Regions from separate parts of the Marinomonas foliarum genome, predicted to be linked through region 2. Evidence: predicted binding sites of a transcription regulator. Region 2 holds the regulator's gene; each other region holds the start of a gene.
What was found. The regulator sigma-54, encoded in region 2, starts transcription at its own class of promoters, with help from an activator protein. The targets are predictions, from matches to a motif close to TGGCACNNNNNTTGCTNT.
Positions count from the first base shown of each region.

Region 1: a site for sigma-54 is predicted at 5,238-5,255, ahead of glnK (P-II family nitrogen regulator). Genes of this name have one in related genera too.
Region 3: a site for sigma-54 is predicted at 8,314-8,331, ahead of JSY38_RS05795 (ammonium transporter). Genes of this name have one in related genera too.

Region 1 covers NZ_CP070273.1:1,372,450-1,383,455, forward strand. Annotated here, with positions in the region: gene rep (DNA helicase Rep) at 1-1,360, opposite strand, end outside; gene JSY38_RS06395 (bile acid:sodium symporter family protein) at 1,503-2,432, opposite strand; gene JSY38_RS06400 (YifB family Mg chelatase-like AAA ATPase) at 2,677-4,188, opposite strand; gene JSY38_RS06405 (TIGR02450 family Trp-rich protein) at 4,307-4,525, shown strand; gene JSY38_RS06410 (accessory factor UbiK family protein) at 4,549-4,788, opposite strand; gene glnK (P-II family nitrogen regulator) at 5,311-5,649, shown strand; gene JSY38_RS06420 (ammonium transporter) at 5,689-6,954, shown strand; gene JSY38_RS06425 (carbon-nitrogen hydrolase family protein) at 7,133-8,665, shown strand; gene radA (DNA repair protein RadA) at 8,745-10,133, shown strand; gene JSY38_RS06435 (DUF1289 domain-containing protein) at 10,161-10,445, opposite strand; gene JSY38_RS06440 (COG3904 family protein) at 10,480-10,983, opposite strand.
Region 2 covers NZ_CP070273.1:310,955-321,960, reverse strand. Annotated here, with positions in the region: gene JSY38_RS01580 (YhdP family protein) at 1-1,310, shown strand, start outside; gene JSY38_RS01575 (carbon-nitrogen hydrolase family protein) at 1,300-2,139, shown strand; gene yjgA (ribosome biogenesis factor YjgA) at 2,210-2,746, opposite strand; gene mgtE (magnesium transporter) at 2,753-4,105, opposite strand; gene JSY38_RS01560 (HPr family phosphocarrier protein) at 4,114-4,383, opposite strand; gene ptsN (PTS IIA-like nitrogen regulatory protein PtsN) at 4,393-4,842, opposite strand; gene JSY38_RS01550 (RNA polymerase factor sigma-54) at 4,860-6,329, opposite strand; gene lptB (LPS export ABC transporter ATP-binding protein) at 6,405-7,130, opposite strand; gene lptA (lipopolysaccharide transport periplasmic protein LptA) at 7,134-7,640, opposite strand; gene lptC (LPS export ABC transporter periplasmic protein LptC) at 7,624-8,199, opposite strand; gene JSY38_RS01530 (calcium/sodium antiporter) at 8,202-9,182, opposite strand; gene JSY38_RS01525 (ABC transporter ATP-binding protein) at 9,334-10,131, shown strand; gene mlaE (lipid asymmetry maintenance ABC transporter permease subunit MlaE) at 10,128-10,910, shown strand; gene mlaD (outer membrane lipid asymmetry maintenance protein MlaD) at 10,912-11,006, shown strand, end outside.
Region 3 covers NZ_CP070273.1:1,241,282-1,252,287, forward strand. Annotated here, with positions in the region: gene ychF (redox-regulated ATPase YchF) at 1-155, shown strand, start outside; tRNA gene JSY38_RS05735 (tRNA-Gln) at 270-344, shown strand; tRNA gene JSY38_RS05740 (tRNA-Met) at 355-431, shown strand; tRNA gene JSY38_RS05745 (tRNA-Gln) at 443-517, shown strand; tRNA gene JSY38_RS05750 (tRNA-Met) at 548-624, shown strand; tRNA gene JSY38_RS05755 (tRNA-Gln) at 636-710, shown strand; gene JSY38_RS05760 (TIGR04219 family outer membrane beta-barrel protein) at 825-1,409, shown strand; gene clpB (ATP-dependent chaperone ClpB) at 1,481-4,066, opposite strand; gene pgeF (peptidoglycan editing factor PgeF) at 4,191-4,937, opposite strand; gene rluD (23S rRNA pseudouridine(1911/1915/1917) synthase RluD) at 5,003-5,986, opposite strand; gene JSY38_RS05780 (outer membrane protein assembly factor BamD) at 6,146-6,988, shown strand; gene JSY38_RS05785 (glutathione S-transferase) at 7,004-7,669, opposite strand; gene JSY38_RS05790 (cold-shock protein) at 7,791-8,003, opposite strand; gene JSY38_RS05795 (ammonium transporter) at 8,444-9,655, shown strand; gene JSY38_RS05800 (tRNA-uridine aminocarboxypropyltransferase) at 9,788-10,246, shown strand; gene JSY38_RS05805 (fumarylacetoacetate hydrolase family protein) at 10,236-10,943, opposite strand; gene JSY38_RS05810 (cupin domain-containing protein) at 10,975-11,006, opposite strand, start outside.

The DNA of each region.
Region 1 (11,006 bases), 1.1 Mb from region 2:
CTAGCTCTTTGTAACCCGATGCTTCAAACAAGCTAACACCACGTTCAGTGGCAAGGTTACCGACTTTTTCCAACGTGGCAGGGCCAATTTCCCGACGCGGTAAGTTAACGATACGCAAGAAGGCATTGTCGTCCGATGGGTTCACCAAGAGACGTAAATAACTCATTAAATCTTTGATTTCCGCACGCGAGAAAAACGAAGTCCCGCCGTTCATCTTGTAAGGAATACGGTAGGCTTGCAGCTTGATTTCCAACAGACGCGCTTGGTGATTACCACGATACAAGATGGCAAAATCTCGATAAGGAATTTCATGACGTAAATGGCGTGATTGAATTTCTGCTGCCACGCGCTCTGATTCTGCGTCTTCGTTACGGGTCACCATGACACGAATCGGGTCGCCCTCTTCGTGATCACTCCACAAAGCTTTATCGTAAATATGCGGATTGTTCGCTATCAAGGTATTGGCCGCTTTCAGGATGGTTTTAGTCGAGCGATAGTTTTGCTCTAACTTGACCAATTTCAAACTAGGGTAATCGACAGACAAACGCTCAAGGTTTTCAGGACGTGCACCACGCCACGCATAAATGGATTGGTCATCATCGCCTACTAGAGTGAAACAACGACGAAATCCAGCCAACAACCGAATCAATTCATACTGACTGGCGTTGGTGTCTTGGCACTCATCCACCAGCAAATAGCGGACTTTGTTTTGCCAGCGACCCCGCAGTTCTGCATCGGCCATTAATAAACTCACTGGCAATAAAATCAAATCGTCGAAATCTACTGCGTTGTAAGCGCGCAAATAACGTTGATATTGCACATACACTTGCGCCGCCAGCAGAAACTCTTCGGTATCGGCATTGGTCATGGCTTCTTGTGGTGTAGTTAGATCGTTTTTCCAATTGGAAACCGTATTTTGACAGTAAGCGGCCGAGTCAGTTTGACCGTTAAATTCTTTGTCGAGGATTTCTTTAATCAGACTAAGGGAGTCTTGGGAATCAAAAAGGGTGAAGCCTTCTTTTAAACCCGCGCGGCGATATTCTTTACGAAGAATCCGTAAGCCTAAATTATGGAAAGTCGAGATACTCAAGCCGCGACTTTCTTGTTTAGACAACATGCCAACCACACGCTCTTTCATTTCCCGCGCTGCTTTATTGGTAAAGGTTACCGCAATAATGCTGTTAGCTTTGAAGCCACATGTTTGAATCAGATAGGCAATCTTTGTGGTGATAACGCTGGTTTTTCCCGATCCAGCACCCGCCAATACTAGCAAAGGTCCATCGATCTGTTTGACGGCATCTAACTGACGCTCATTCAGATTACGAAGACGATGGGATATGGATGGCAATAACTCACTCATGGAAAACTCTGGCTCGTAGGGCTATTAAAAATCAGCGCTAAGTGTACCCGACAATGAAGAATCTCGCACTGTGATAACCATGCAACAGACATAAAAAAGGGACGCACAAATGGCATCCCTTTTTTGACGCTAAGCAAATATTTTATTTATCGGTATCTTGAGCGTTGCTTTCAGCAACAGGCCGACGGCTCCAATAGCTCGCCAACAAAGATCCTGAAATATTGTGCCACACACTGAAAATCGTTCCAGGTAAAGCCGCCATAGGCGTGAAAAATTTCACTGCAAGCGCTGCAGCCAAACCAGAGTTTTGCAAGCCGACTTCAAACGCAACGGTGCGACAAACACGTTGATCGAATCCGAGTAAGTAAGTTACCCAGTAACCCAAGGTCAAACCGATCGCGTTATGGATAATAACCGCCGCTGCAACCATAAGGCCAACTTGAACAATCTTAGAGGCGCTCAAAGCTACGACAATAGCAATGATCAGCACGATGGCAAACATCGAAATGTAAGGAAAAATCGGTTCTGCCTTGCGGACAAATTTTGAGAAAAACGTGTTAATTAACACACCTGCTGCAACAGGAAGCAGAACAATTTTAAACAAGCTCATTAACATACCAGCGACGGGGACATCGACACTTTGACCAATCATTATCGACACCAAGAATGGCGTTAGTATCACACCCAACAAGGTAGAAATAGCCGTCATAGAAATGGACAGCGCCGTGTCGCCTTTCGCTAAGTAACACATAACATTCGATGAGGTACCACCCGCCACACTGCCCACAAGCAACATGCCAACGGTTAATTCCGTATCAAAACCAAACGCAAAGGCCACACCAAAGGCAGCAATAGGCATGACTAAAAATTGTAATAAAACGCCAACACCAACAGCTTTGCCGTTCTTCAACACTTGCTTAAAGTCCGCAGGGCTTAGCGCCAATCCCATTGCCAACATAATGATGGTCAATAATGGAACGATTTGAGTTTTCAAACCAACAAACAAATCCGGTTGGAAGAAGGCGATTGCAGATAGCAATAATGCCCAAAAGGGGAACAGCTGGATAACCATAATACAAGACTCCAATTATGCCGCTCAGTTTTGCTTCCACAAAATCAGCAAAACGAACAGACACCACAATTAATTATTATTAGTCCCATTACAAAAATCACTCTACGAAGGAGCAATGAAAATGGGCGGAGAATTGTAACTAAATGGCATGGGTTAAAACAGCATTTATCGTGTATTAACTCTTGTATAGAAGCCGCTACGTCACCATGTTATCAACCTTAGTAAGATGAAATTGCAGCATATGCTATGAAGATACCGCCATGGATAAGGTTTTTTCCATCTTTCGGTAGCTTAACGACTCCATTAAATGCGCTCTGGTGACGGGAGAGTCACTTAAATCCGCCAAGGTCAGCGCGACTTTTAACACTCGATGATAAGCCCGTGCCGAGAGTTTTAATTTTTCCAACGCCTGCTGCATAAACTGTTTATCGTCATGACTCAGAGCACAAATATTTTCTAACTGACGACCACTTAACAGCGCATTTTGCACGCCTTGGCGCACTCGTTGCCTTGTTACCGCGCGCTCTACTCGTTCGCGAACACTTGCACTGCTCTCCCCTTCTTCGTCAGCGTTTACTAAAACATTCGATGGTAAAGGCGGCACCTCTACATGCAAATCAATACGGTCTAAAAAAGGCGCAGAGAGTTTTTTAAGGTATTTTTGACTGGCACTGGATTGATAATAATCCTGCCCGCCACTGTAGGCTTCATTACTGGCGTTCATCGCAGCAACCAACTGAAAACGAGCCGGAAAGGTCACTTGTCCACGAGCGCGTGAAATATGAACTTCACCGTTTTCTAATGGTTCGCGCAATACCTCCAATACTTTGCGGTCGAATTCCGGCAATTCATCGAGAAAAAGCACACCGCAATGCGCCAAAGACGCTTCTCCCGGCTTAGGAATTGAGCCACCACCAACCAGCGCCGCCGCAGAACAAGAGTGATGCGGAGATCGAAACGGTCTTTCAGACCAATGCCAATCCAAGCCCATTTTACGTCCCGCCACTGATTGCACCGATGCCACAGCAAGAGCTTCGGCTTCGGTCATCGCCGGCATAATGCTTGGTAAACGAGACGCCAACATGGTTTTACCAGTTCCAGCTGGACCAATAAACAATAGATTATGACCACCAGCCGCTGCAACTTCTAGGGCTCGCCGTGCTTGATACTGACCTTTTACGTCACGCATGTCTTTATGATCTAACGGCAAAGGCTCAGCTGGAGTTGACACACAAACAGGCAGTGCTGTTTGTTTTAGTAAATGTGCGGTCACTTGGGTTAAATGTTTTGCAAATACTGCATTGCCTTCTACAAGAGCCGCTTCTTGCTGATTATCTTCAGGAAGAATTAGCTGACGATTCGCCTGATGACAAGCAATGGCTGATGGCAATAAACCCGGCACACCTCGAATATCACCCGACAATGCCAGTTCACCAATAAACTCAGTATCTCGTAAGTTCAACTCTCCAAGTTGACCTGATGCCACTAATACACTAATAGCAATCGCCAAGTCATAACGACCACCCTCTTTGGGTAAATCTGCTGGCGCTAAATTAATGGTGACGCGTCGAGTAGGAAACTCAAAATGGCTATTAATAATCGCGCTACGCACACGATCTTTTGCTTCACGGACAGCCGCTTCGGGAAGGCCGACAATATTTAGGGAAGGCAGCCCATTTGAAATATGGGTTTCGACGGTAACTAAAGGAGAAGACACGCCCACACGGGCACGACTATAAATAGTGGCTAAACTCATGATCACTCCTTGATCAAAATATTTATTATGCTTTCTTATGTGAAAAACAATCCAGCTAATCACTTGATTCGTATAAACAACACATTCTTAAGAAGATCAATAGTCACAAAGGTGAATAATGGCCAACCAAATAAACCCCAACAAGCTTCTACTGTCGAAATGGACGTCCACTTCTCCACAGCAAAAAGAAAAGCATTTTATTGTTACTAAACTCATTCGAGATGAAGAAAACGTCGTTATCGAATGCGTTCTTGAAGCCGTGATCAACAAAAACCAATATCAATTGCCTTGGCAATCACTGACATCGTCTGAAGACTGGCTTCAAGGCTGGAAGTAAATCAGGACAAATTTTACAAAAACTTAGTCGTTCTTTTCTAGTTCATTTAAGCGAGCTTCTAAAACAGCAAGCTTTTCACGGTATTTTGCCAACATCGCGGCTTGCACCTCAAACTCTTCACGCGTAACCAAATCCATTTTGCTTAGCGTATTTCGCGCCACTTCATGTAATTGCGCCTGAATCTCTTCTTTTGGCAGCTTACCCAACGTTTCTGCCGCTTGGCCTAACCCCGTACCAAGTTGCTTTATAAATTGATCAATCATGTCATTCTCATTTTCATCTTTGCGGTGATTATTTATCGTGACTTTGCCTAATAGTATAGAAGTCGAAGCGGGATACAAACAAGCTCTCAGAGTACATATTACAAAGCACATCTTAATACCGTGCCCATTTATAAGCACAGATAACTTTAAAACCGCTTCTTTTTTGTGCAGAAAATCAACTGACGCAATATTGAAGCCCAAAAACCACTCTAAATAACACATTCACACCAAGATTAACCAAGTGGTTATTTCCTAACCAGAAGCAATAAGATAAAGACCTGTACGGCTTTTCTTTTCTATTTTTAAACGTCACTCGCACCATATTGATGCAGTATATTTATAGAACACACCAATATGCTGCACTATATAACGCCATTCATGACTCTTTTTAATTTCAATAAACCGACAGAATCCTTACAAAGCCTTTGATACATAGGAACTCCCATATATGGCACGCATATTGAATAAAGCTAACTACCTGCGATACGACAATAAAACTGACTTTTTAAGGAGACAGTGGGTATGAAGCTTATTACTGCCATCATCAAGCCATTTAAACTCGATGATGTTCGAGAAGCACTTTCTGAGATCGGTGTACAAGGTATTACCGTTACAGAAGTGAAAGGTTTCGGACGTCAAAAGGGCCACACAGAACTATACCGCGGCGCTGAGTACGTAGTCGATTTTCTACCGAAAGTAAAAATCGAACTTGCCATTGCAGACGACATGACTGACCAAGTAGTGGAAGCCATTACGAGTGCAGCAAACACTGGCAAAATCGGCGACGGTAAGATCTTTATCGTTAACCTTGAACAAGCGGTTCGTATTCGTACCGGCGAGACTGGTGTAGAAGCGGTTTAATTACTGCTCGAATTATCCTAGCCTTTAGGGGGGCGAAACATGCAAGATCAAATTTTTCACTTACAATATGCGATGGACACCTTTTATTTCTTGGTGTGCGGCGCACTGGTTATGTGGATGGCAGCCGGATTTGCCATGTTGGAAGCAGGTCTAGTACGTGCTAAAAACACCACTGAAATTCTTACTAAGAACGTGGCTTTGTTTGCCATTTCTTGTGTCATGTACCTAGTTTGCGGTTACTCCATCATGTACGGTGGCGAGTGGTTCCTTACAGGTATTCAAGACGTAGATGTTGCTTCTACTCTAACTGACTTTGCTGGCCGTGATGGCGGTTTTGAAGGCGGTTCTATTTACTCAGGTGCATCTGACTTCTTCTTCCAAGTTGTATTCGTTGCAACAGCCATGTCTATCGTATCTGGCGCAGTTGCTGAACGTATGAAGCTTTGGGCTTTCCTAGTATTTGCTGTTGTTATGACAGGTTTCATCTACCCAATGGAAGGTAACTGGACTTGGGGCGGCGGCTCTGTATTCGGTATGTTTAGCCTTGGTGACCTTGGTTTCACTGACTTTGCAGGTTCTGGTATCGTTCACATGGCAGGTGCTTCTGCTGCACTAGCAGGTGTATTAGTACTTGGTGCTCGTAAAGGCAAATACGGCCCTAACGGCGAAGTACGTGCCATTCCTGGTGCTAACTTACCTCTTGCTACACTAGGTACTTTCATCCTTTGGTTAGGTTGGTTCGGCTTCAACGGCGGTTCTGTACTTAAACTAGGTGACATCGCAAGTGCTAACTCTGTTGCTATGGTGTTCTTGAACACTAACGCTGCTGCAGCGGGTGGTGCAATTGGTGCGCTTATCCTAGCTCGAATCCTATTCGGTAAAGCCGATCTAACTATGCTTCTAAACGGCGCATTGGCTGGCTTGGTTGCAATCACTGCTGGTCCTGATACGCCATCTGCTCTAGGTGCGACTCTAATCGGTCTAGTTGGTGGTATGATTGTTGTTGTGTCTATCCTGACTCTAGACAAGCTTAAAATTGATGATCCAGTGGGTGCTATCTCTGTTCACGGTGTTGTTGGTCTTTGGGGCTTGCTAGCGGTTCCACTAACGAACGATGGCACAACATTCGGCGGACAAATCGCTGGTGCGCTTACTATCTTCGTTTGGGTATTCTTCTCTAGCTTGGTTGTTTGGTTAATCATCAAAGCAATCATGGGTGTTCGTGTAAGCGAAGAAGAAGAGTACGAAGGTGTTGACCTTTCTGAATGTGGTATGGAAGCATACCCAGAATTCAGCAAGAATTAATCACTCTTTTTAAAACCTAGTTTTTAAAACATCAAAACCCTCGCCTCGGCGGGGGTTTTCTTTTTATATCCCTTATTGAACAACTGCTATACCCCCTTATGACGCACTGATCTCTTACTTACTTATACAAATACGCGTTATCATGAGGGATACATAAGATCGATTGATAGAGGCAAACATGCAGCACGACGACTTACATTTAACTATTCGTAACCTAACCAACGACGATTATAATGAAATCAAAGTATTGATGGATAAGGTCTATCACGATATTGGTGGCTCATGGCCTGAGCACACTATCCACAAACTCATCAAAGACTTTCCAGAAGGCCAAATCTGTTTAGAAGACCACGGTAAAATTGTCGGTTTGGCATTATCAGTTCAAGTAAGCTATCAACGCTTTAGTAACCCACATACTTATGACGATCTTATCGATCAAAAAGAGAATGTTCTAAACGATGCTCGTGGTGATGCTATGTATGGTTTGGATGCGTTAATTGCACCTGAATATCGAGGCTATCGTCTTGGTCGCCGACTATACGAAGCCAGAAAAGACCTTTGTCGCCAACATAATTTACGCGCTATTTTAGCTGGCGGCCGTATTCCAAGTTATCATGAGCACGCCCATGAAATGAGTGCTGCGGAATATTTAGAAGCAGTGCGCGAACGTAAAATTTACGACCCGATTCTAACCTTCCAACTATCAAACGATTTCCAAGTCACTCGTTTGTTAAAGCGCTATATGCCAGAAGACGAAAAATCCCAAGGCTATGCGACTCTATTAGAATGGAAAAACATCTTCTTTGAGCCAGACACCAACGTGATTCGTTCGCGAAAAACCCAAGTTCGTATCGGAGCCATTCAATGGCAAATGCGCGAAGTTGAAAGCGTTGACGAATTGTTAAAGCAAGTTGAATACTTCATCGATGCCGTATCCGACTACAAGAGTGACTTTGTTCTCTTTCCGGAATTTTTTAACGCGCCACTAATTGGGCTTAGCCCAGACCAAAGCAACCAGACCGAAGCCATCCGCTTCTTAGCCAGCTTCACAGAGCGATTTATCAATGAAATGTCGCAGTTTGCGGTCAGTTACAATATCAACGTTATTACAGGCTCCATGCCTGTGATTGAAGACGAAGTAGTTTATAACGTTAGTTATTTATGCCGCCGTGACGGTACCGTAGAAGAACAAAAGAAAATCCACATCACGCCTCATGAGCGTCGAGATTGGGTCATCGAAGGTGGTAACGATCTGCGTGTCTTTAATACCGATGCTGGTCGCGTGGGCATCTTGATTTGTTACGACGTAGAATTCCCAGAACTGGGTCGTCTACTGGCAGAACAAGACATGGATATTTTGTTTGTCCCTTTCTGGACTGATACCAAAAACGGTTACTTGCGTGTACGTCGTTGTGCCCAAGCTCGCGCTATTGAAAACGAATGTTATGTGGTTATTTGCGGTAGCTGTGGCAACCTTCCACAAGTGGAAAACTTAGACATCCAATACGCACAAAGCTCGGTATTTTCGCCTTCAGACTTCTCTTATCCGCACGATGCGGTAATGGCGGAAACCACACCAAACACAGAAATGATTATGTTCTCTGACTTGGATTTAGATAAATTGAAACTGACACGCAGCGAAGGCTCAGTGAACAACTTGAAAGACCGTCGCACGGATCTTTATTCAGTCAATTGGAAAAAACAGCACTAATAAAAAATACTATCCAGCGATAACATGGATGTTATCGCAATCCTTTAATTCATCACTATAAAGAACACAAGAGACTATCATGGCCAAAGCAAAAACCGCTTTTGTATGCAATGAATGCGGAGCCGACTACGCAAAATGGCAAGGACAATGCCAAGCCTGCAGCGCGTGGAATTCCCTATCCGAAATTCGCCTTACCTCTGGTAAGACCTCTGCTCGCGTTTCTGCTAGCCAAGATCCACGTTATCAAGGTTACGCTGGTGCCGTGACAGGTATTCAGAATTTATCTGACGTTGATTTAGGAGATGTACCTCGCTTTAGCTCCGGAGCAAATGAATTCGACCGAGTATTAGGCGGGGGGTTAGTCCCCGGGGGTGTCGTACTGATTGGCGGACATCCAGGTGCAGGTAAAAGTACTTTACTACTGCAAACCATGTGTTGGCTGGCTCAGCAACAAAGCGCTTTGTACGTGACAGGGGAGGAATCCCTTCAGCAAGTCGCTATGCGAGCACAACGCCTTGGTTTACCTACACAAAACCTAAAAATGCTGTCTGAAACCAATGTGGAAGCGATTTTAACCATCGCTCAGCAAGTCAAACCCAAAGTCATGGTGATCGATTCGATCCAAGTCATGCATTTGGATGGCGTAGAATCCGCTCCCGGCAGTGTGTCACAAGTTCGAGAAAGCGCTGCAGTTTTAACGCGCTTCGCCAAACAAACCCAAACAGCGGTTTTATTGGTCGGTCACGTCACCAAAGACGGCTCTTTGGCAGGTCCTAAAGTACTTGAACACATGGTGGATTGCTCTGTTCTGTTGGAAGGCTCAGAAGACTCGCGCTTTCGTACTCTTCGTGGCATGAAAAACCGCTTTGGTGCCATCAATGAGCTAGGCGTTTTTGCCATGCTAGAAAATGGTTTAAAAGAAGTAAAAAACCCTAGTTCTATATTCTTGAACCGCAGCAATCATCCAGCGGCAGGCAGTCTTGTCATGGTGGTGTGGGAAGGCACACGCCCCTTGCTGGTCGAACTTCAAGCCTTGGTCGATGATTCCGCCCTAGGCAACCCAAGACGCGTTACCGTCGGCTTTGATCATAATCGCCTAGCCATGTTATTAGCGGTACTCCACAAACACGGTGGCTTGCTTACATCCGACCAAGACGTCTACTTAAACGTAGTAGGCGGTGTCAAAGTATTGGAAACCAGTGCCGATCTGGCGGCTATCGCAGCAGTTGTCTCCAGCTTCCGCGATAAAATCTTGCCCCATGATTTGGTCGTACTGGGTGAAGTGGGTTTGTCAGGAGAAATTCGACCTGTGCCATCTGGCCAAGAACGCATTAGTGAAGCCGCCAAACATGGTTTTACTAGAGCAGTGGTACCAAAAGCTAATTGCCCGAAAAAACCGATTGAGGGCATGAAAGTGATTGGCGTGGATCGTTTATCGGAAGCGCTAGACGCGATATTTGAAAACTAGCTTACACTTGCTGTAAGACGTTACGAGTTAGTCATTCGTTAATTCGAACAGATCTGCTATGGGCTCGTCTTCCATACCGTATGGAAGCGCCTTAGCAGAATCGGCCTCTAAGCGCTCTTGGCGAGCTTTTAATAAACGCGCTCGGCGCTGTTTGCACAAATCCAGTACTTGGTGACGATCTTCATTAGACAGAGAAAACCAATGGAAGCGCTCTTCTCGACTGCGTAAGCAACCTTTGCAAAAGCCTTTTTTGCTGTTTTCACAAACGCCTCGACAAGGGCTTTCTATGACGAACAGTTCTATTTGCTCCATAATGCCCTCCCTAAGAAGTTAATATGAGACGACGCTATTCTGTCGCCAACTCAAAATCGTACACTTCTTCAGGTGATAAAAAATACACCCTGTCTGCAGGGGCAGCATCCAATGAAAACCAATAAAAGCGCTCTGGCACACCCATCTCTAGATAAAAGTTCACATAGGTCGCATGAATCGGATCCGCTTCATTCAAGTTAACCGCTTTTACTCTTGTACCATCTGACCAAGCATGGACGCCAACTCCAGCACCTGCTCCAATGCTACGTTTCACGCCACCTAGAAACAGATCAACACCGCCGGAAAGCACATAACCTGTAGAAGCAATATGCGTATTCAAACCAAGCCGACGAATAAGTCGTGCGCCTTCCATGGTAGCTTGTTGATCAACCGAACCTGGAACGTCCACCAGCACTATATCGGTGATATTCGGTTTTTTACGCACCATATCACTCAATTGCTCTACAAGATCACTACCTAAGATACCCGATATATACACCGTATTTTCTTTTACATCCATGACCAAATCATCTGTCATGCTTACAGCTGCTTGTTTATTTA
Region 2 (11,006 bases):
CTTTTTCGAAGGCAAGGTTATTGCTCCAAAACGAAGAGTTTGTTGGTGGCGAGTTGATTGTTAGTACGGTGCAACATAAAGGGCTGGGTTCAACCATACCAAATGGTTTGGTGATTAGTGGTGATCTAAAACAGCTTCTTGTTAATGAGTGGCAGTCTGTAATCGCTGATTTTTCAAACGAAAATACTACGTCTGATTCGGTGGAAATTCCTGCTCTACCTGCTTGGTTGAGTCGTGTTGACCTTATAGTGGATAGGGTGGTGGTAAATCCAAATAATACTTGGCATAACTTTAAGGTGCTTTATAACTCGTCTACGGATAAGCCACTCTTTGTAAATTCAGATGAAATGAATTTTGCTTTTATATGGAAAGATGGTGTGGTTAATCTTAATTTTGGTTTTCTAAGCTGGAATTCTGATTCTTCAGAGGATGATGCTGATAGCGGTAAAGCGGCACCTTTCTCGGCTAAGCAAATTCCCAATATGAAGTTATCGGTAGATCAACTTTATTTTAATGAAAAGCCCTATGGTGATTGGCAGCTAACTATAACTAGAGAAGGAGATGTTGTAAGGGTTGATCCTATTTCATCTAAGTTAAAAACGGGCAGTTTTAAAGGTTCTTTATTTTGGCAAGACAGTGGGAAAGCTTCCAATGTTGAGCTAGTTATTACTGCTGATGGTGCTGACCTTGCAGAATTAACACAAAAGTTTTCCAACGAGGCCATTGTTACGTCTAAAAATTACAACATCGATGTGGGGTTAAGTTGGAAAGGGCACCCATTTTATTTTGATCGTGAATCTGTATCTGGACGGATTGCTTTTTCGGCATCGAATGGTAATTTCAGTAAAGTTGATGAGTTACCTCCATTTTTGAAAGCGCTAGGTATCTTTAATATAGGGGCCTTAAGTCGACGTTTATTGTTGGATTTTTCAGATGTTTATGAGCCAGGCTTAACTTATGATGAGTTTAAAGGGGTGCTTTCACTTGGCGACGGTATTTTGAAAACGGTTTCTCCAATTACCATCAAGTCTCCGACTGCTGAGCTTGTTGTTGCTGGTGAGGCGGATATTGTGAATGAAATATTGAATGAAAAATTAACGGCGACTTTCCCCTTAACTGGCACGCTTCCTTTGGCGGGTTTGATTTGGGGGACACCTCAATTAGCAGGTTTATTGTTCATAACTGATAAGCTAATAGGTGATCAGTTATCGAAGGTAACGAGTGTTCAATATAAGGTTGAAGGTTCATTTAATAATCCTGTTATGACGCCAGTTCGATATCAGCCACAGGGTAAGTCAAATGACAAATAGATTGTCTGTTGCCGCTATTCAACTGACGAGCACGAAAGATTGGCGAAGCAATGTTAAAGAGGTTAAGCGACTCGTTACTTCAGCTGTTCTGGATGGAGGTGCGCGTCTCGTAGTCCTTCCTGAGAACGTATTTTTGTTTGATGGCAAAAGCATGCGTCGTTTGGCTGAGTCTGAATATCAAGCTACGATTTTTGCTGAAGTTAAGGCCCTTGCTATATTGCACTCTGTCTATATCGTTATTGGCTCTCATCCATCCCTTCTTAGGTTTGACGGCAGTGTGGTTCCTAATGAGCGTGTGAGGCAGTCTTGCTGGGTAGTTGGGCCGGATGGCGCAGTGCTTGAACGATATGACAAGATTCATTTATTTGATGTGGCTGTCGATGATAAAGCGGCCTCTTATAAAGAATCTGACGTTATAGAAGCGGGTGAATTATCATTAAAGGTGTTGGACATTGATGGTTTTAAAGTTGGTCTAAGTATTTGCTATGACTTGAGGTTTCCAGAGCTATATCGACAACTGGTAAGTCTAGGGGCCGAAATATTGTTAGTGCCATCCGCATTTACTTATGTCACTGGAAAGGCGCATTGGCGCACATTGTTGTCTGCTCGTGCAATAGAGAATCAGTGTTATGTATTGGGTGTTGGTCAGTGTGGTTGGCATAACTCAACAAGACAGACTTATGGTAATAGTGCTTTATATTCGCCGTTTGGTGAGTGTTTGGCGGATTTGCAGGGAGAGCCTGGCTTTTTTGTTTTTGAAGTGGAAAAACAAAGGCTGAATGGCTGCAGGAAAAAGATGCCCTGTTTAGTTCATCGTAGATTTCGCTAAAAAAGCCCCGGTCAGTTATGTCTGTACCGGAGCTTTTCGTCGTTAATTCCAATAGACTTAGTTTTCTTTGTTAGTCTTTTAGGCCCAAGCGCTTTTCTTCGGCTTCACGTAAAAAGCGGAAAAGTTTTTTACGATTTGTTGTGTTTGAGGCTTGGGATACTTCCTTCTGTGATAGGCGAATTAACTGCCTAAGCAATTGAATGTCTTCAATCTGAGGGTTTTCATCTAAGTATTGTGACAAAACCTCTTTGCTATTTTCACCAATCAGTGCATCACGCTTTACTTCAAGTTGGTGAAATAATTTATTGTAAGCGGCCGACGTCGAGTCAAACAGAGCGACACGATGCGCAATGGCTTCGTGGTCTTCTGTGCGCATTACCTTGCCAATATATTGGAGATGTCTTCTCATTGCTTCGTGTTGTTTTATGCGCCCTGCTTCAACAAAGGCTTCGCGTAATGTGTCTGACATCTCAACTTTCTTAAGTTGATTTTTACTTAAGCTTAGTAGTTTTTTACCTAGATCTTGCAGGGCTTCCATTTCACGCTTGATCTGGGTTTTACTTTTAGGGATGTCTTCTTCGTTTTCAAATTGATCAAAGTCTGTCATGGGAACCTATATTAGAAAAATAGTAGCGAGACCAAGGAAAGAAAGGAATCCAATCACGTCGGTCACGGTAGTCAAAATTACGCTGCCAGCAAGGGCAGGGTCGATACCAATCTTTTTCAAGAAAATTGGCAGAAGTGTACCAGTGGTTGCTGCAAATAGCAGGTTTATTATGGTGGCACCCGCAATGATATAGGCAATCTTTATGTTGTCAAACCAAAGAGCGGTAAGGGCTGCGATAACGGTTGCCCACAAAATGCCATTGAGAAGACCTACAACAAGCTCTCTATTCAAAAGCCAGCGAGTGTTGGTTGCTCCAATCTGGTTGAGTGCTATACCACGAATAACCAGTGTGAGTACTTGTGAGCCAGCGATGCCGCCCATGCTGGCAACAATAGGCATTAATATTGCCAATGCGACCACCTGATCCAATGTATTTTGAAATAGACCAATAACATAGGAGGCAATAAATGCAGTAATAAGGTTTATACCTAGCCAAACAGCACGACGTTTGGTGGTTTTCATAATAGGGGAGAAGGTGTCTTCGTCATCATCGAGGCCTGCCATGCTTAACATGGAGTGTTCTGCCTCATCTCGAATAACATCAACCACGTCATCTATAGTGATACGGCCAAGTAATTTTCTGCTTTCACCATCAATAACCGGAGCTGAGACAAGGTCCATTTTCTCAAATAACTGTGCGACTTCACTCGCGGGAGTTTCTGCATTGATAGCGGTAAACTCTGTTTCCATAATATCACGCACGGTTGCGCTTGGGTTGGAAACTAATAACTTTGTAAGGGACAATGTGCCTAGCAGTTTGTCTGAGCGGCTTACGACCAATAGGTTATCGGTCATATCTGGGATTTTTGCGTGCCTGCGTAGATAGCGAAAAACAATGTCAACGGTAATGTTTGGACGAATTGTTATTGTATCCGTGTTCATTAAGCCGCCAGCAGAATCCTCTGAATAGCTTAATAAATCTTCGACTCTTGTTCTGTCCTGCGCCGTCATTGACGCAAGAACTTCTTTTACAATTTTTTCTGGTAGGTGTTGCAGTAAGTCAGCTAGGTCATCGCTTTCGAAGTGTTCAGAGACGGCGATTAGGCGTTCTGTGTTCATGTTTTTCATGAATTGAACACCAATATCTTCGGGTAGATACTGTAATACTTCGCCTTCGTTTTTGTCTTCGATGAGTTCCCATAAGAGCTTGCGCTCTTTTGGTGGGGAAGATTCTAGTAGTCGCGCAACATCTTGTGCAGGCAAGGCACCGTTAAGTAGGTAGCGTATTTGCATCGTAGCACCGGTCTCAAGGGACTCGGTAACTGTCTGCAAATGATTAAGGGTGTTTTGCTCCGACATGGTGCTCTTTACTCATCTTCACCGAAGCGATTGTTAATTAATTCAACAATCGCGTTAATAGCGTCTTGTTCGTCTTCACCATTTGCTTTTATGTTTATTTCGGTGCCTTTTCCTGCAGCGAGCATCATCATTGCCATGATGCTTTTTCCATCCACATTACGGCCGTCTTTCTCTATGGTGATATCGCAAGAAAAGCGTGTGGTTGTTTCAATGAGTTTGCCTGCAGCACGGGCATGCAAGCCAAGCTTGTTTATAATAACAATAGACTCTTCCAGCATGCTCTATACCTATACTAATGAGTTAAAAATATTGAATAGCTCTTCGTTATTTTGGGCTGTACGCAGCTTGTCTAATGACTCTGGAGACTGTGCTAATTCTGCTATTTGAGCTAATGTTGCAAGATGTTGGTCGCACTCATGTGGCGGAACAATCAGAGCAAATATTAGATCGACAGCTCGCTTGTCTATCGAGTCAAAATCGATAGGTGTCTTTAAGGACATCACGACTATGGCAGTATGATTTGCAGACTCTAGTCTACAATGTGGAATTGCTATTCCATTGCCTATACCGGTACTTCCAAGTTTTTCTCGACCTAGCAGGGCGTCATAAACCGCTTCGTTATCACAGTGAAGTCGGTTAGATGCTACTTCCGCGAGGTTTTCTAATACGCGTTTTTTGCTAATGATATCTTGCTTTGCGAGAACGAGGTCTGCTTTTAATAATGATTTCAATGACATGATAAAATGCTTTCCGTTTAGATCAGTCGTTTGCGTTCATTGGAAGGAGGGATGTTCATCGCCTCACGATATTTGGCTACAGTTCGTCTAGCAACTTGTATGCCTTGATCTGCCAGAATGGCAGCTAACTTGTTATCACTTAAAGGTTTTTTAGCAGGTTCATCGGCAACAAGCTTTTTGATCATGGCTCTGATTGCTGTCGAAGAGCATTCACCGCCGGATGCCGTATTAACATGACTAGAAAAGAAATATTTTAGCTCAAATATGCCTTTGGGCGTATGCATGTATTTTTGAGTAGTCACCCTAGATATGGTCGATTCATGCATGCCTACTTCTTCAGCTACGTCATGAAGTACCATTGGTTTCATCGCTTCTTCACCAAGCTCGAAAAAATCGATTTGTCTGCTAACAATGCAACTGGCTACTTTTAGTAGTGTCTCGTTGCGGCTTTGCAAGCTTTTCATGAACCATTTTGCTTCTTGTAGAGAGTTTTTGATGTAAGAAGCATCTTCAGCTGTTGTAGCTGTACTTGCCATCGCTGAATAGGTTTCATTGATTTTTATTGGTGGAAGAGCGTCATTGTTTAATTCAACTTGCCATACGTCGTTGCGCTTTTTAACTGATACGTCAGGAATCACGTAATCTGTATCATCCGCATCAATAACAGAACCTGGGCGCGGGTTTAGTTGCTGGATTAGGTTAATGACTTCTTTTAGGGCTTCGTCTTTTAATTTTGTTTTGCGGCTTAATTGCGCAAAATCTCTATTACCCAATAGGGGTAAATAGTGGTCAATAAGGTTATATGTGCTTTTAAATAGAGGATGTGTTTGAAAAGCCTCTAATTGCACTAATAGGCAATCGCGTAAATCAATAGAGCATACACCGACGGGGTCGAAGCGCTGTAGTCTATGTTGAACAGCAATGACTTCTTCCATTTCTAAGTCTTCAAGTTCAATGCTGAGTGATTCGCAGATGTCGTCAGGGGTAATGCTTAAGTAGCCATCAGGCTGAACACATTCAATGATGGCATAGGCAATCTCGAGGTCTCTATCTGACATGTGGGTGAGGTTTAACTGCCAAATAAGATGGTCTTGAATGCTTTCGGCTGGAGCATTGCGGCTTTCAAAATCGCTATCGCCTTCAAAACTGTGGCTGTCACTCACCGCTGCTGAACTTTGGTAGGTGTCATCCCAATTACTATCTATAGACAGTTCTTCGGGGATGCTTTCCGTCCATTCAGACTCTACGCGCGCTTCTTCACCGTTGTCTAGAGGTGTTTCTGTTTCGCTCTTTGATTCAATGCTAGCAGGGATATCGTTATGAGTTTGCTCGTCATCATCAAGCTCAAGGAGCGGGTTAGACTCTAGAAATTCATGGATTTCTTGCTTTAAATCCAACGTAGAAAGCTGCAGTAAGCGTATTGCTTGCTGCAGTTGGGGGGTCATGGTTAGCTGTTGACCTAGCTTTAATTGTAAAGACTGCTTCATGGAGCAACTCTTTTTGTTTGAATGAATTGGAACGAGTTGTGCATACTACTCCCTTTCTACAGCAATGATAAGGGGTTACAGACGGAAGTCGTCGCCTAAATAGACCTTTTTAACCTGTTCATTGTTGATGACAGTACTAGCATCACCTGACGCAATGATGTAGCCATTGCCAACAATATAGGCTTTATCGCAGATGTCGAGGGTCTCTCTGACGTTGTGATCGGTGATCAATACACCTATACCACTTTCTTGCAGATGTTTGATGATGAGCTTTATGTCACCAACAGAAATAGGGTCTACACCAGCAAATGGTTCATCTAGAAGGATGAATTTTGGGTTCATTGCAAGTGCTCTTGCAATTTCGACCCTACGACGTTCTCCTCCAGACAATGCCATGCCTAAGTTGGTGCGTATATGAGTAATATGAAACTCTTCTAAAAGAGCCTCAAGTCTCTCTTGTTGTTGGCTTTTATTTAGCTCTTTTCGGGTTTCTAAGATAGCTAATATGTTATCTTCTACCGACATCTTTCGGAAAATAGATGCTTCCTGAGGAAGGTAGCCAATGCCTTTTTGTGCACGTGTATGCATTGCGTCGTGGGTTATATCTACGCCATCAATAAAAATGCCGCCAGCGTCATTTGCTACCATGCCAACAATCATATAGAAGCAAGTGGTTTTCCCTGCTCCGTTTGGTCCTAATAGACCAACCGCTTGTCCTGATTCAACAGAAATTGATACATCTTTTACAACTTTGCGTTTTTTATAGCTTTTTGCAAGGTGCTTTGCTTCTAGTAAGGCCATCTATTATTTTGCCTCAGTAGCTTGTGGTTGTAATGTCATAGACACGCGTCCAGAATCTTTTTTCTCTGCGCTAAAGGTGCCGTCTTGAATCATATAGAGAATATAGTCAGCAGTGATAGAGTTCTGCATGCGGCTCAAATAGCCATCACCAGTAATTTCTAACTTAGATTCATCTGTTTGGTAGTGGATTTCGTTTCCTCTGCTAATAACAATGTTTCCATTCCAGTCAATTTGTTGGCTGAACTTCGCAGGCAAACCAGTCGCTTCAAGGCTATTGAATTGTTGGGTTTTTGGATCTGTGGAAACTTTTAAATACTGCGCTTGAATCTCGATAGAGCCCTGCTTTACAAATACGTTGCCTTTATAAATGGCTTGACCTGAGTTTTGGTCGAACGATGCTTCATCGGCTTGTATTTCTAACGGCTTACTGATGTCATCTGGTAATGCGTAAGTGTATTGTCCAATAAGGGCAGAAGTGAGCAACATGCTGGCGTTAATGAATTGTTTCATAGCTTCCTCGTACAGATCCTGTCATCACGACTTCTTCTGAATTTATATAGGTTGTAATCTTGCTTGCGGAGGTTTTTCCTTGAGTTGATATCAGGGTAGCAGCTCCGTAGCTGGTCAATGATTTGTTTTTATCTTCGTAGTGCATGTTGTCTGAGCTTAAATTGATGTCTTCAGACTGTTGATACTTCTTAGTTGCTCTTACGTTGTCAGTTAATAGGATATCATTACTTCCGTCCTCAATAACCCCTTTATCTGCTTTTGCATTCCATTGCCCTGACTCTGAGTAGCGTGCAACACTAGGTTGTTCAAGGAATGTTTTGTCTTGCAAATCATAGTGGAAGGTTTGTTTTGCATTCATAGATTCGATTAAAGTTCCACTTTTATCAAACTCTTTAATTTGTACTTCGGTTACAAAGTAATCAGGTGATCCACGAAGTGCATCTGCTTCCACCAAGTTTTTTCCTGGCTCTGTACTGTACCAACTGATAGCAATCGCAAGCATAATTATCACGACTAATATGAGAGTGTTTTTGGTCTTTAATAGCTTTGCAGTATCCATTGTTATAAAGCGCCATTCGTGCTGATTGCGAATAAATACACGCCATAAGAAGCGATTAAGGGTAGACCTAACCATCTAGGGATAGCAATGCTCTTGGATTTTTTAAAGATGAAGATGGCAACAGCAAGCGCGACAGTCAATCCTAGTACCCAAGGGAAATCACGCTGTATCACGCTCGGATCAATGATTCCCGGGGCAATCAGTGCAGGTAAAGGTAGTACGGTGGCTAGGTTAAAGACGTTTGAGCCCAATACATTGCCAATGGCAATGTCATGATGGCCTTTTCTCACACTACTAATGGAAGCCGCTAACTCTGGAAGGCTGGTTCCAATCGCAACAATAGTTAAGCCGATGACTAGCTCGCTAACACCTAATGCTGTGGCAATCCCTATGGCTCCCCAAACGAGTAGTTTGGAGCTGCCGATCAGGACGATTAGTCCGATTAATGCAATGACTAGTGATTGTAGTATTGATGTGCCGTCATCTGCAGGAAGCTCTTCTTTTAGTTCACTCTCTAGATCTTTGTTGCCGCGCAATAGAATGATCAGTACGACGATAAAAGCAACAATGAGTATTATACCGTCCCAAAGATCTAATGCTTGGTCATATAATAAAAAGCCGGTTAGTAGTGTGATTGCTAACACTAGGGGGACTTCCTTTGTGGAAAGTCCTTTTGCTATAGGGATGGCGGAAAACAACAAGGTGATACCTAGCACTAGAGCGATGTTGGCAATATTCGAGCCTAGAACATTGCCGATTGCTATTTCTGGCGCATTATCCATTGCGGCAATAGCAGAAACCACCATCTCGGGAGCTGATGTGCCAAATGCTACTAGGGTGATGCCAATAATCATAGGGCTTACGTTGAGCTTTTCAGCTACGAGAGCAGCGTGCTCAATGAATTTATCAGAGCTAAATACGAGTAAAACTAGTCCTGCGATGAGAGCAATAGAAAATAACAACATATTAATGGTATGACTCATTGTAATAGAAGGCACCATTTAATGAGGTTTGGCGACTAAATTCAAGGCTTGATATTGCAAACAAAGTAGTTTTGCCTTTGTCACGATTCTAATTGTTAGGGGGCAATGATAGTATCAAACCATATTTGGGAAGGATGCTAAGGGTGTACCAGTGACTGATGCTTATATCGAAGTCCAAAATGTGAGTTTTTCAAGGGGAGAGCGGCTTATCTACGAAAACGTCTCTATAACGATTCCTAGGGGGAAGATTACCGCTGTCATGGGGCCAAGCGGAACAGGTAAAACTACTTTGCTGCGTTTGATTGCAGCTCAGTTAGCGCCAGACTCTGGGGCGGTTTTGGTAGATGGTCAAAATGTCCACTCATTGTCTCGGTCGAATCTGTATAAAGCGAGAAAGAAAATGGGCATGTTGTTCCAAAGTGGTGCTCTATTCAGTGATATGAGTGTTGCTGAGAACATAGCTTTTCCAATGGAGGAGCACACCAAGCTTGACGCTGAAGCAATATCTAACAGAGTATTGGAAAAGCTTTACAGTGTCGGTTTGCGAGGGGCGGCCGAATTAATGCCCTCTGAACTTTCTGGTGGTATGGCGCGACGTGTTGCATTGGCTAGGGCGATAGCCTTGGACCCTGAGTTGGTTATGTATGATGAGCCATTTACAGGCCAGGATCCAATTTCAAAAGGTGTGCTGGTGAAGCTAATACGCCAGTTAAATGATTCAGCCAAGATCACCTCAGTGCTTGTTTCTCACGATGTTGAAGAGTCTCTTTCTATTGCAGATCATGTATGTATTTTAGCTGGCGGTCGTGTTATTGCGGAAGGGTCAGCTGAGGAGATAAAGGCGTCAGATAATGCTGAGGTCCAGCAGTTCTTAAATGGTGAGCCAGATGGGCCAGTGCCATTTCATTATCCAGAAAGTAGCTCAGTTGCGGATAAGGTGTCTTTATGAAAATGGTTGCAGAGCTTGGGGCTGCGTTGCTGAACTGGCTAGAGTCGGTGGGGCGTGCTGGGATTTTTCTCATTCAAAGTGTCTTTAGATTGCCAGTTAGGCCGAAAGAGTCTTTAAATTTACTGGTTAAACAGTTGTATTCTGTGGGTGTTTTATCTCTAGTGATAGTGGTCGTTTCTGGCGCTTTCATTGGGATGGTATTGGCGTTACAGGGCTATAGCATACTGGCTAAGTTTGGTTCAGAGGAAGCGGTAGGTCAGTTGTTGGCTTTGGCTTTATTGCGAGAGTTAGGTCCAGTGGTAACCGCTTTATTGTTCGCAGGTCGTGCTGGGTCATCTTTGACTGCTGAAATTGGCTTGATGAAAGCAACAGAGCAGCTATCTAGTTTTGAAATGATGGGTGTTGATCCATTGCGTCGAGTCATTGCACCTAGGTTTATTGCTGGGGTTATTTGTTTGCCTTTGTTGAGTTTGATCTTCTCGGCGACAGGGATTATCGGTGGCTTGATTGTTTCTGTTAACTGGTTAGGTGTCCATGATGGCGCTTTTTGGTCGCTGATGCAGCAGTCAGTCTATTTTGATACCGATATTCTTAATGGTTTTATTAAAGCGGTGTTTTTCTCTGTTGCTGTTACTTGGATTGCTGTCTATCAAGGGTATGAGTGTGTACCAACCTCAGAAGGGATTGGTAAAGCCACGACTCGTACTGTCGTTTTAGGTTCATTGGCTATTTTGGCGTTGGACTTTGTATTAACTGCCGCCATGTTTGGAGATTTTTAAGATGAGAAGTAAACGTATTGAATTGTTTGTAGGGGTCTTTATTGTTGTTGGTATTATGGCCTTTGTTTACCTAGCGGTGCAGGTTAGTGGCTTGGC
Region 3 (11,006 bases), 930 kb from region 2:
AAAAAGGTTTTATCCGTGCGGAAGTTGTCAGTTATAACGATTTCATCCAATACAAGGGTGAAAGTGGCGCTAAAGAAGCCGGTAAATGGCGCCTTGAAGGAAAAGACTACATAGTAAAAGACGGCGATGTAATGCATTTCCGCTTTAATGTTTAACAGATAATAAAACATTTTAAGAAAAACACTTGACCCATTAACGGGTTATATGAATAATATCGCGCCACAGAGGCAGTAGATCGATTTGTATAAACTGTTTTTGTGTCAGTCTGTTGGGGTATAGCCAAGCGGTAAGGCAACGGGTTTTGATCCCGTCATGCGTAGGTTCGAATCCTTCTACCCCAGCCAACAGACTAAAGGCTATGTAGCTCAGTTGGTTAGAGCACATCACTCATAATGATGGGGTCACTAGTTCGAATCTAGTCATAGCCACCAACTCGATATGTTGGGGTATAGCCAAGCGGTAAGGCAACGGGTTTTGATCCCGTCATGCGTAGGTTCGAATCCTTCTACCCCAGCCATCGATATATTTAGTAGTGAATTACAGTTAAGGCTATGTAGCTCAGTTGGTTAGAGCACATCACTCATAATGATGGGGTCACTAGTTCGAATCTAGTCATAGCCACCAACTCGATATGTTGGGGTATAGCCAAGCGGTAAGGCAACGGGTTTTGATCCCGTCATGCGTAGGTTCGAATCCTTCTACCCCAGCCATCTATTTAAATATTCTTCACAATACATCATATCTTTTCCTTATTTCATTGGATTTTGGCTCTCTTCATCCTATAATTAGCCTAAATTTATCCTCTCGATATATGGACAATACCCATGAAGAAATCAGCCCTTATTCTCTCCACCGCTTTATTAGCAAGCACTGCAAATGCTGACGTTCTTGGCGTGACCGCTGAAGCTGGATCTTACCTTATTAATGATGGTGAAGATTTTAACTCATATTTCGGCATCGCCCTTGAGCACCCAATCCCACTTATTCCAAACATTCGTTTACAACGCCAGTCATTAGAAAGTACCGATAGTAGCAACTCTTACGACGTACCTTTCAATGATTACACGCTCTATTACGAGCTTTTGGATGGATTAACATTAGTAAATTTGGATGTTGGTGCGACTTTTAGAAAAATTGATCATGACAACTCTGACATCGGCGGCACCTACCCACTACTGTACGTATCTGCTTTCTTTGACATTCCAGGTACCGTTTTATCCGTTGGCGCTGAAGTTAAGACTGGCGGTAACAGTGATGCAGATATTACTGACACGACATTTAAAGTGAAATTCCAGCCACTTGTCTTTGCTGGACTTGAGCTAGGTTATAGAACTATCAACGAAGACTTTAAATCTAACGGAAAAATTGAGCCAAAAGGTATATTCCTTGGCGCTTTCGTAGATTTCTAAGTATCTAAAATAAAAAAATCCCGCTGAGTTTGATGTAATTCAGCGGGATTTTTTTTTAGATTTAGAGATAGCTAAATCACTTTTGAAAAACCAATAACACCATCATCAGATAACTCCGCAACAATACTGTCACCCGTCACAAAATGCCCTGATAACAACTCATTAGCTAATGGATTTTCTATCCATTTCTGTATTGCTCGTTTTAATGGCCTAGCGCCATAAACCGGGTCATATCCAATCTCAGCCAATTGATCTGCTGCATCATCCGTCAAGCTCAAAGACATTCCCATCTCAGACAACCTATCATTGAGATGAGCAAGCTGAACTGTCGCAATACCTTTAATTTGAGACTTCATTAAAGGATGGAAGACAACAGTTTCATCAATACGATTAACAAACTCTGGTCGGAAGTGCATTCCTACGACCTCCATCACTTTCGCTTTAATCTCTTCATATTGATCAGCTGACTGGTATTCCTGAATTAAATCTGACCCTAAATTAGAGGTCATCACAATCACGGTATTTCTAAAATCAACCGTGCGACCTTGCCCATCAGTTAGTCGACCATCATCCAAAACCTGTAGCAGAATATTAAAGACATCTGGATGCGCTTTCTCGACCTCATCAAGCAGCAACACAGAGTATGGTCGACGCCTTACAGCTTCTGTTAAGTAACCACCCTCTTCGTAACCTACATAGCCTGGAGGCGCCCCAATCAAACGTGCGACCGAGTGCTTCTCCATAAATTCTGACATATCGATACGAACCATTGCCTGCTCGGTGTCAAAGAGAAATCTCGCAAGGGATTTACATAACTCAGTTTTACCCACACCTGTAGGCCCTAAAAATAAAAAAGAGCCATTTGGGCGATTCGGATCAGCCAAACCAGATCGAGAGCGACGAACTGCATTTGAGACCGCTAGGACCGCTTCATCCTGCCCCATAACAGATTCATGAAGCGCTTCTTCCATACGCAACAACTTATCACGCTCGCCTTCCAGCATTTTATCAACAGGAATACCTGTCCATCGAGAGACAACGGTGGCAATCTCTTCCTCAGTGACACGGCGTTTTAACAGCCGAGTTTCAGTAGTTTCTTCCGCCTTGCTCGCTTTTTCAATTTCTGCTTCCAGCATCGGAATAACGCCATATTGAAGCTCTGACATTTTGGCTAAATTTCCGCTACGGCGAGCTTCTTCCATTTCATGACGCACTGACTCTAACTCTTCTTTGAGTTTTTGCGCCCCTTGAACTGCCGCTTTTTCCGCATTCCAAATTTCTTCTAAATCCGAAAACTGTTTCTGCAGACTATCTATCTCTACACCCAACTCTTCTAGTCGTAACTTCGAAGCTTTATCTTTTTCTTTCTTTAAGGCTTCTTTTTCAATCTTCAATTGAATTAAGCGACGCTCCAGACGATCCATATCTTCGGGTTTAGAATCCATTTCCATGCGAATGCGACTGCCCGCTTCGTCAATAAGGTCAATAGCCTTATCCGGCAACTGTCGATCGGTTATATAACGCTGCGAGAGCTTCGCTGCTGCAATAATCGCGGAGTCAGTGATATCTACGCCATGGTGAACCTCATAACGCTCTTTTAAGCCCCGCAGAATAGCAATAGAGTCCAATACACTCGGCTCCTCTACCAACACTTTCTGAAAACGCCTTTCTAATGCCGCATCTTTTTCAATAAACTGACGATACTCATTCAACGTGGTGGCGCCAACACAATGCAGCTCACCACGAGCAAGCGCAGGCTTAAGCATGTTGCCAGCGTCCATTGATCCCTCTGATTTACCGGCCCCCACCATGGTATGAATTTCGTCAATAAACAAAATCACTTGTCCTTCTTGCTTTGCTAACTCATTAAGCAATGCTTTTAGGCGCTCTTCAAACTCACCACGGTATTTAGCACCCGCAATCAACGCGGACATATCAAGAGACAAGACACGCTTATTCTTCAAGCCTTCTGGCACTTCACCATTTATAATTCGTTGCGCCAAGCCTTCTACGATGGCTGTCTTACCCACACCTGGCTCACCAATTAGCACTGGATTATTTTTACGTCGACGTTGTAGCACCTGAATAGTGCGGCGAATTTCATCATCGCGCCCAATGACCGGATCAAGTTTGCCTTCTGCCGCCCTCGCTGTTAGATCAACTGTGTATTTGTCTAGCGCTTGGCGACTTTCCTCTGCATCTGGGTCATTTACAGAGTCACCACCACGAATACTATCAATAACAACCGCAATATCCGCTTTAGTAACACCACTGGCCTTGAGGCTCTTAGCAAGATCATCTTTGCCATCAAACATCGCCATCAAGACCAATTCGGAAGAAATATATTGATCTTTTCGCTTCTGTGCTTCTTTATCCGCTAAATTAAGCAACCGCCCCAATTCTGGAGACATTTGCACATTGCCATCATGGTCACTCACCTTTGGAAGGCGTGTCAGCAGCTCATTTAAGCTATCACGAAACTTGGCAACCGGAATTCCTGCTTGCTGTAAGATAGGTCGAGTGCTACCACCCTGTTGATCAAGCAAGGCCATCATTAAATGAAGTGGCTCAATGTAAGAATGATCCTGCCCAAGTGCAACGGATTGGGCATCGGAAAGTGCTAACTGTAATTTACTGGTTAAACGATCTATACGCATAATCTGACATCCTTTCTAAACATAAGATGAAATATTCAATTAAGAGCTTAATAATTCCGAAAGCTAAATTTTCAAGAGAAGAGGTGTCATTTTTTTGACACCCATCACTTTAATTGAAAGTATCTTATTCTTTTAGCCAAATAACAGATGCCATTCGCCCAGTCATTCCATCTCGCCGATAAGAGAAAAAGCGCTCTCTGTCTGTAAAAGTACAATAGTCACCGCCATATACTTGTTTAATGCCTGCGGATAACAGACGCTGGCGAGCCAGTAGATAAAGATCAGCAAGCCACTTTCCAGTTTGCTGCGAAGGCCTGAATGCTAGCGCGGCATTAGAGTCCACCAACATAAAAGCTTCTCTAACTTCATCACCTACTTCAAAAGCACTCGGCCCAATAGCAGGTCCTAACCAGGCCATCACGCCATCTTTTTCATCAAATTGAGCCAATGTTGATTCTAAAACGCCAGCACACAACCCACGCCAACCAGCATGGGCGACCGCCACCTGAGTTCCTGCCTGATCACAAAAAAACACTGGCAAACAATCCGCAGTGAGCACCGCACAAACTTGGTTAATAGTTCGAGATGTTGCAGCATCGGCACTCTCTAGCGGTCGATCACAGGGTAATTGAACAACATCTATGCCATGAACTTGATTTAACCAGGACGTAGAATCAGGCATATCAATACACGAAGCGAACAATTTACGATTTTGATTCACAGCCGCAGGGTCATCTTGCACATGCAGGCCCAAGTTCAACCCATCAAAGGGCGCATTACTAACACCACCCATACGAGTCGACACATAAGCGCAAACCGACGCTGGCGCGGGCCAAGTCGGTAAAATATATGAATTAGGATGAGAAGCCATCAAAACCCTCGCAAATAAATAACAAAAAGGCAGCCAAAGCTGCCTTTACAAAATGCATTATTCTATTAAAAATACTCAGAATCATTACTACCTGATTCCACCATATCTTTCTTTAATGCCTCTAGCAATTTCTGCATGTCTTCAGGCAAATCTATTTCCCATTGCATCCATTCACCAGTAATAGGGTGAGAAAGCTCTAGCTTTTTAGCATGAAGTGCTTGGCGGCGAAAATGACGCAGCTCATCCTGCAACTCAGGAGAGCAAGCTTTTGGCATTTTCAAACGGCCACCATACTGCGGGTCGCCAACCAATGGATACTGAATAAATGCCATATGAACTCGAATTTGGTGAGTGCGGCCAGTCTCAAGCTTTAAGCGAATATGAGTGTGATTTTTAAAGCGTTCAACCAGACGATAATGCGTTACAGCATCTTTACCATTGACAGGCTCTACTGCTTGTTTTTGGCGGTTATGTGGATGACGACCAATAGGCTCATCAACAACACCACCCCCAGTCATTACACCAATGGAAATCGCCTCATACTCACGCCCCATACTGCGCTCTTGTAACTGAGCAACCAGATCCGTTTGCGCCGCCAATGTTTTAGCAACCACCATTAAGCCTGTCGTCTCTTTATCTAAACGATGCACTATACCAGCTCGTGGAATGTGCGCAGTTTCTGGAGCATGATGAAGAATAGCATTCATCAAAGTACCATCTCGGTTCCCCACAGCAGGATGGACTACCAAGCCTGCAGGCTTATTAACAATCATGATGTCGTCATCTTCATAAACGACGTCAAGATCCATCTCTTGCGCCTCATGATCTTCTTGGGCCTCAATGACAATATCCAGAGACACAGTTTCACCACCAAACAACTTCTCTTTAGGCTTCGTGATTTTTCCGTCAACTTTTAAAACCCCTTCCTTGATCCATGACTGGATACGAGAACGGGAATAATCGCTAAACAACTCTGTTGCAATCTGATCAAACCGGCTTCCTCCCAAATCGAAAGGAACTTGGGCTTCTTTTACTATTCGCTCTGCCATACAATGTACTTTAGTCTGTTGTTATCAGCTCAATAAATTTATCATTGAGCTAAATGTGAAAAAACGTGTAGCGCCTTGCTCTTCTTCATCTTTCGCAGTATAACGCTACAAAATGCCGATTGAGGCCAATCTACTACCATATCAAGGTTTTGATTATACATGGGATTTCATCACTCGTTGCTCCGATTCTCTGGAATAGTAAGTTTTTCTTTATTCATTGCAGCCTGTTCAAGTACTCAAGTACAAGAACCAGACCTGCCTGAGCGTGTTTATTACAATAAAGCGCAACAAGCATTAGAAGACAATCTTCCATCCACCGCGATAAAACACTTAAAAGATTTAGACTCTCGCTACCCGTTTGGTGAGTTCAGTACTCGTGCAGAACTGGACTTAATCTATGCCCAAATGGAAGCTGGCGATTTCATTTCAGCACACTCTACAACTGAGCGTTTTATCAAAAATCATCCCGAACATGATTCTATAGATTACGCCTATTACATGCGTGCTCTTTCAACCTACAAAGGCGCTGAAAGCTTTATGTCTCGCTACTTGGATTTAGACCCAAGCGAAAGGGATTCAAAAGAATTATCCAGAGCTTTTAGTGAACTTGCGGACTTCACATCGCGCTTCCCAAATAGCAAATATGCACCAGACGCAAAAGCACGCATGTTTCATTTACGCGAAATGGTTTCACGACATGAACTGAAAGTGGCTAACTACTACTTAAAAAGAAAGGCTCCTCTTTCAGCATTACGTAGAAGCCAAGAAGTGATTTTACACTACCCTAGCACTCGATCTGTCGAAGAAGCACTTGCTATCAGCATTCAGTCTTATATGGATTTGCAACAAACGGACTTGGCAAATACAAATCTAGCGGTGCTAAAACAAAACTTCCCTGAATCAAAGCATCTAGATGAGGAGGGTAAATTTATCCAACTCGAACTACCAAATGATGCAGACCCTAGTTTTCTATATTGGGTTACATTCGGTTTAATGGGCTAACATAAATAACCTAGATTATTTATTGGGTGGGAAGATAACTTCTTCCCGCCCACTTACCCAAACAGAATGTTTTTTCATAACGACGTCTTTGAATAGAGAACTATCTAAAAAACCTTTTAGCCACAGTTTAAGATGATGATACTGAGATTCATCAAAGCGTTTTTGATCTACCCCCGCAAACTGGCGAATAAATGGAAATATAGCAATATCAGCAACACTCACCTTTTCACCAAACAAAAAAGACCTATTCGCCAAGCGCTTGTCCAAGCGTTTTAAGAACACTTCGCCTTTTTTATGATAATAGCTTTGACTGCATTCAGGATAACGGTCTGCATATTTGTAGCGATCAAGCCACCCCTTAAATACATTATCGTTGTATCGAACCCACGCCATCATTTTACTTTTCTGCACACTTTCTTTTGGCCACATGCACTCTATATCTAACCTGCACTCTACGTTTGAAAGTGCCCAGAATATGATATCTAAGCTTTCCGGATAACGACTTCCTTCAACATCAATCAGTTGAGGAACACTAGAGCGGCCACCGAGCGACAGCAAAGTCTGCGGCTTAAATTTTAGATCTACCTCTCTTAAATATACATGCAACCCCAAAAATGAGATGGTATATCTTGCTCGGATTGCATAAGGGCAACGCCTAAATGAATATAAAACAGGGAGCAAACCCTCCTCCTATAAAGTCTATAGCTGAAATTAAAAACATAAAAAAGCCATGTCGCCAACACACTAAGAAACTAAAATACAGCGTAATGGACACATGGCTTTTTAAATATAACCAAGCTAATTATACAATAGTTACATTTTCAGCTTGAGGGCCTTTTTGGCCTTGAGTCACTTCAAAAGTAACACTTTGGCCTTCTTGCAAAGTACGACGCCCATTACCATTTATCGCACGAAAGTGAACAAAAACATCTGCACCACCTTCACGCTCAATAAAACCAAACCCTTTCTCGTCATTAAACCACTTAACAATTCCTGAAACTAACTGATCAGACATAACAACCTCATTTTATGCTGCTCTTAAACGAGCAATCTTTTTAACTAAATTAAAACGCTATCAATCTTAAAAAAACACAATATGTAGCCAATTAAGAAGTACATTAGCACTAATAAATATAGCCACTTCTTGATAATAAGTTGTTAGAAATAAAATAGAAAGTATATATAAGCTGAGATTTTTGAAACGCCCACAAATCTAGTAGGCCAAACAAAAATAGGCACAGCACATTAATCAACACAACAAGAAAAGCACCAAAAAAGACCACACACAGGACAAACCTTCAAAAAAGCACCAAGAAAACGCAACATGGAATGTATCTTGCTTAAAAACACCAAAATAATAAAGAAACCCTCCATTCTCTATAAAAAAAGCCCTAAACAAGAGCAACAAGAGGAGATGGAGAACCATATAAGTGCAAAAACAACAGGAGTCGCTCTGTGTCACCCACAAATAGTGCAGTTGAAATACTCGTATCCAGCTCAAACACGCTTTTCATCCTACTTGGAGCCGTGATGGTATTTGCCATGCATGCCGGCTTCGCCTTTCTTGAAGTAGGAACAGTACGCCACAAGAACCAAGTTAATGCGCTAGTAAAAATCATGACAGATTTTGCCATATCTGCGCTTGTCTATTTTTTTGTTGGGTATCAAATCGCTTATGGCATTACTTTTTTTGATAGCGCAGCCGTTTTATCTCAAAACAATGGATACAGCCTAGTTAAATTCTTCTTTTTAATGACATTTGCCGCCGCCATTCCAGCAATCATCTCTGGTGGCGTTGCTGAACGAGCTAAGTTCTACCCTATGCTGGTATCATCCGCCATTATAGTTGGTGTTGCGTACCCATTCTTTGAAGGCATTGTCTGGAATGGCAACTATGGCTTTCAGGATCTATTAGAAACTCACTTTGGCGCCCCCTTTCATGATTTTGCGGGCTCCGTTGTTGTTCATGCATTTGGGGGCTGGGTCGCTCTTACAGCTATTGTTTTATTAGGAACGCGACGTGGTCGATTCAAACAAGGAAAACTTGTTGCCTTTGCCCCTTCAAACATTCCATTTCTTGCTCTAGGCGCTTGGATACTCTGTATTGGCTGGTTTGGTTTTAATGTTATGTCAGCGCAAACGCTAGAAGGCATCAGTGGACTCGTCGCCGTAAACTCTTTAATGGCGATGGTTGGCGGCATTATTACCGCAATGATATTTGGTAAAAACGACCCAGGCTTCATTCACAACGGCCCACTAGCCGGTCTTGTGGCTATCTGCGCAGGGTCAGACATAATGCATCCAATAGGAGCGCTCGCAACAGGCGCATTTGCTGGCGCGATATTCACCCTGCTATTCACCTATGTTCAGCAAAATTTAAAAAATACAGATGATGTACTCGGTGTTTGGCCATTACATGGGGTTTGTGGGGCATGGGGTGGGATCGCAGCAGGTATATTTGGGTCTGAATCGTTTGGCGGTCTAGGCGGTGTTAGCTTTCTTTCACAACTAGTCGGAAGTATTGCCGGTATTGCCGTTGCGACCATAAGTGGTTTTGCTGTTTATAGCGCAATTAAAGTCATTAGCGGATTGCGACTAAATGAAGAAGATGAATTTAATGGCGCAGATTTATCTATCCATAAAATAGGTTCGATAGGTAAAGAATAAAACTCTATTGTATTCTGCCAATCTGAAATAGCTCTTCTTGTCACAAAACAAGAGGAGCTCTTTTTTAATTCATAATAGAGCCCACTATGAGTACAATCCCCATAATAAAGATTTACTTAGGCAAAAAAGCACATGATTATTTGGCTGTTAACACACAGTGAAGAACTCAAAAAGAAAACAGGGACGGGTAAATTAGTAGAAGAAATAATGGGCTCTGATTGCAAAGTCATAATCTGGTCTAGAGTTGCCCCTAGCCCAGACATAATTAACTTATCACCAGATAATAGCTTACTTATCTACCCAGATAACAATGCAGACTCCCCGCAAAGCATCTCGAACACGCTCAATATAGAGAACATTATTGTCATTGACGGCACTTGGCAGCAAGCACGAAAAATGTACAATCAATCCCCATATCTAAAAAAATTCACACACTATGAAATCAAAGACATAAAGTCAGTTTACAGCAAACGCAGAAATCAAAAGACAACAGGCCTGTGTACTGCGGAAGTGGCTATTCATCTATTAAATGAATATAACCACCCGTTAGCGCCTATCTTACAAAGTAGATTCACAGAATTTAATCAGTAACACAAACTCGAATCTCACCTATAGAATCCACCCAAGCAGTCATTTCATCACCCGAAGTAACTGCACCAACATTTTCGGGCGTACCTGTCATAATTAAATCACCAGGTCGCAACTCAAATACCTCTGATAATTTACAGATAACTTCTTCAATAGACCAAGTAAGATTGGAAATGTGACTAATTTGCTTCAAGTCACCATTCACTTTTAAACCAATTTCTGCATTCAATATTTGCTTGGTAAGCTGATCTGTTTTCAGGAGGATTGGGCTGATTGGCGCGGATTCATCAAAGGACTTTCCAACCTCCCATGGACGGCCTTTCTTCTTAGCTTGCGCCTGAAGATCCCGCCGAGTCATATCCAAACCAACAGCGTAGCCAAGAACAGCCTCACTAGCTTGTCCTAGCGTCAGATTACGCCCTCCTTTACCAATCGCCACAACAAGTTCAACTTCATACTCAAACTGCTTAGAAGCCATTGGGTAACGAATAGACAACGTATCTGAAAAGCTAACAGGCACAACATTAGAAGCGTCTTTAGCAAAGAAAAATGGCGGATCTCTTTCAGGGTCATCACCCATTTCTCTCGAGTGCTCAGCATAATTCCGACCAACACAGTAAACTCGTCCTACAGGGAAGCACTCATCACTTTCAACTATCGGCAAAACCACTCGTTTTTGCTCTGGTACAATATGCTTCACAAATACCTCAATATTCTCATTAATAGACGATTTAGAAATGTCCCGACTTTAGCCAAATAAAGC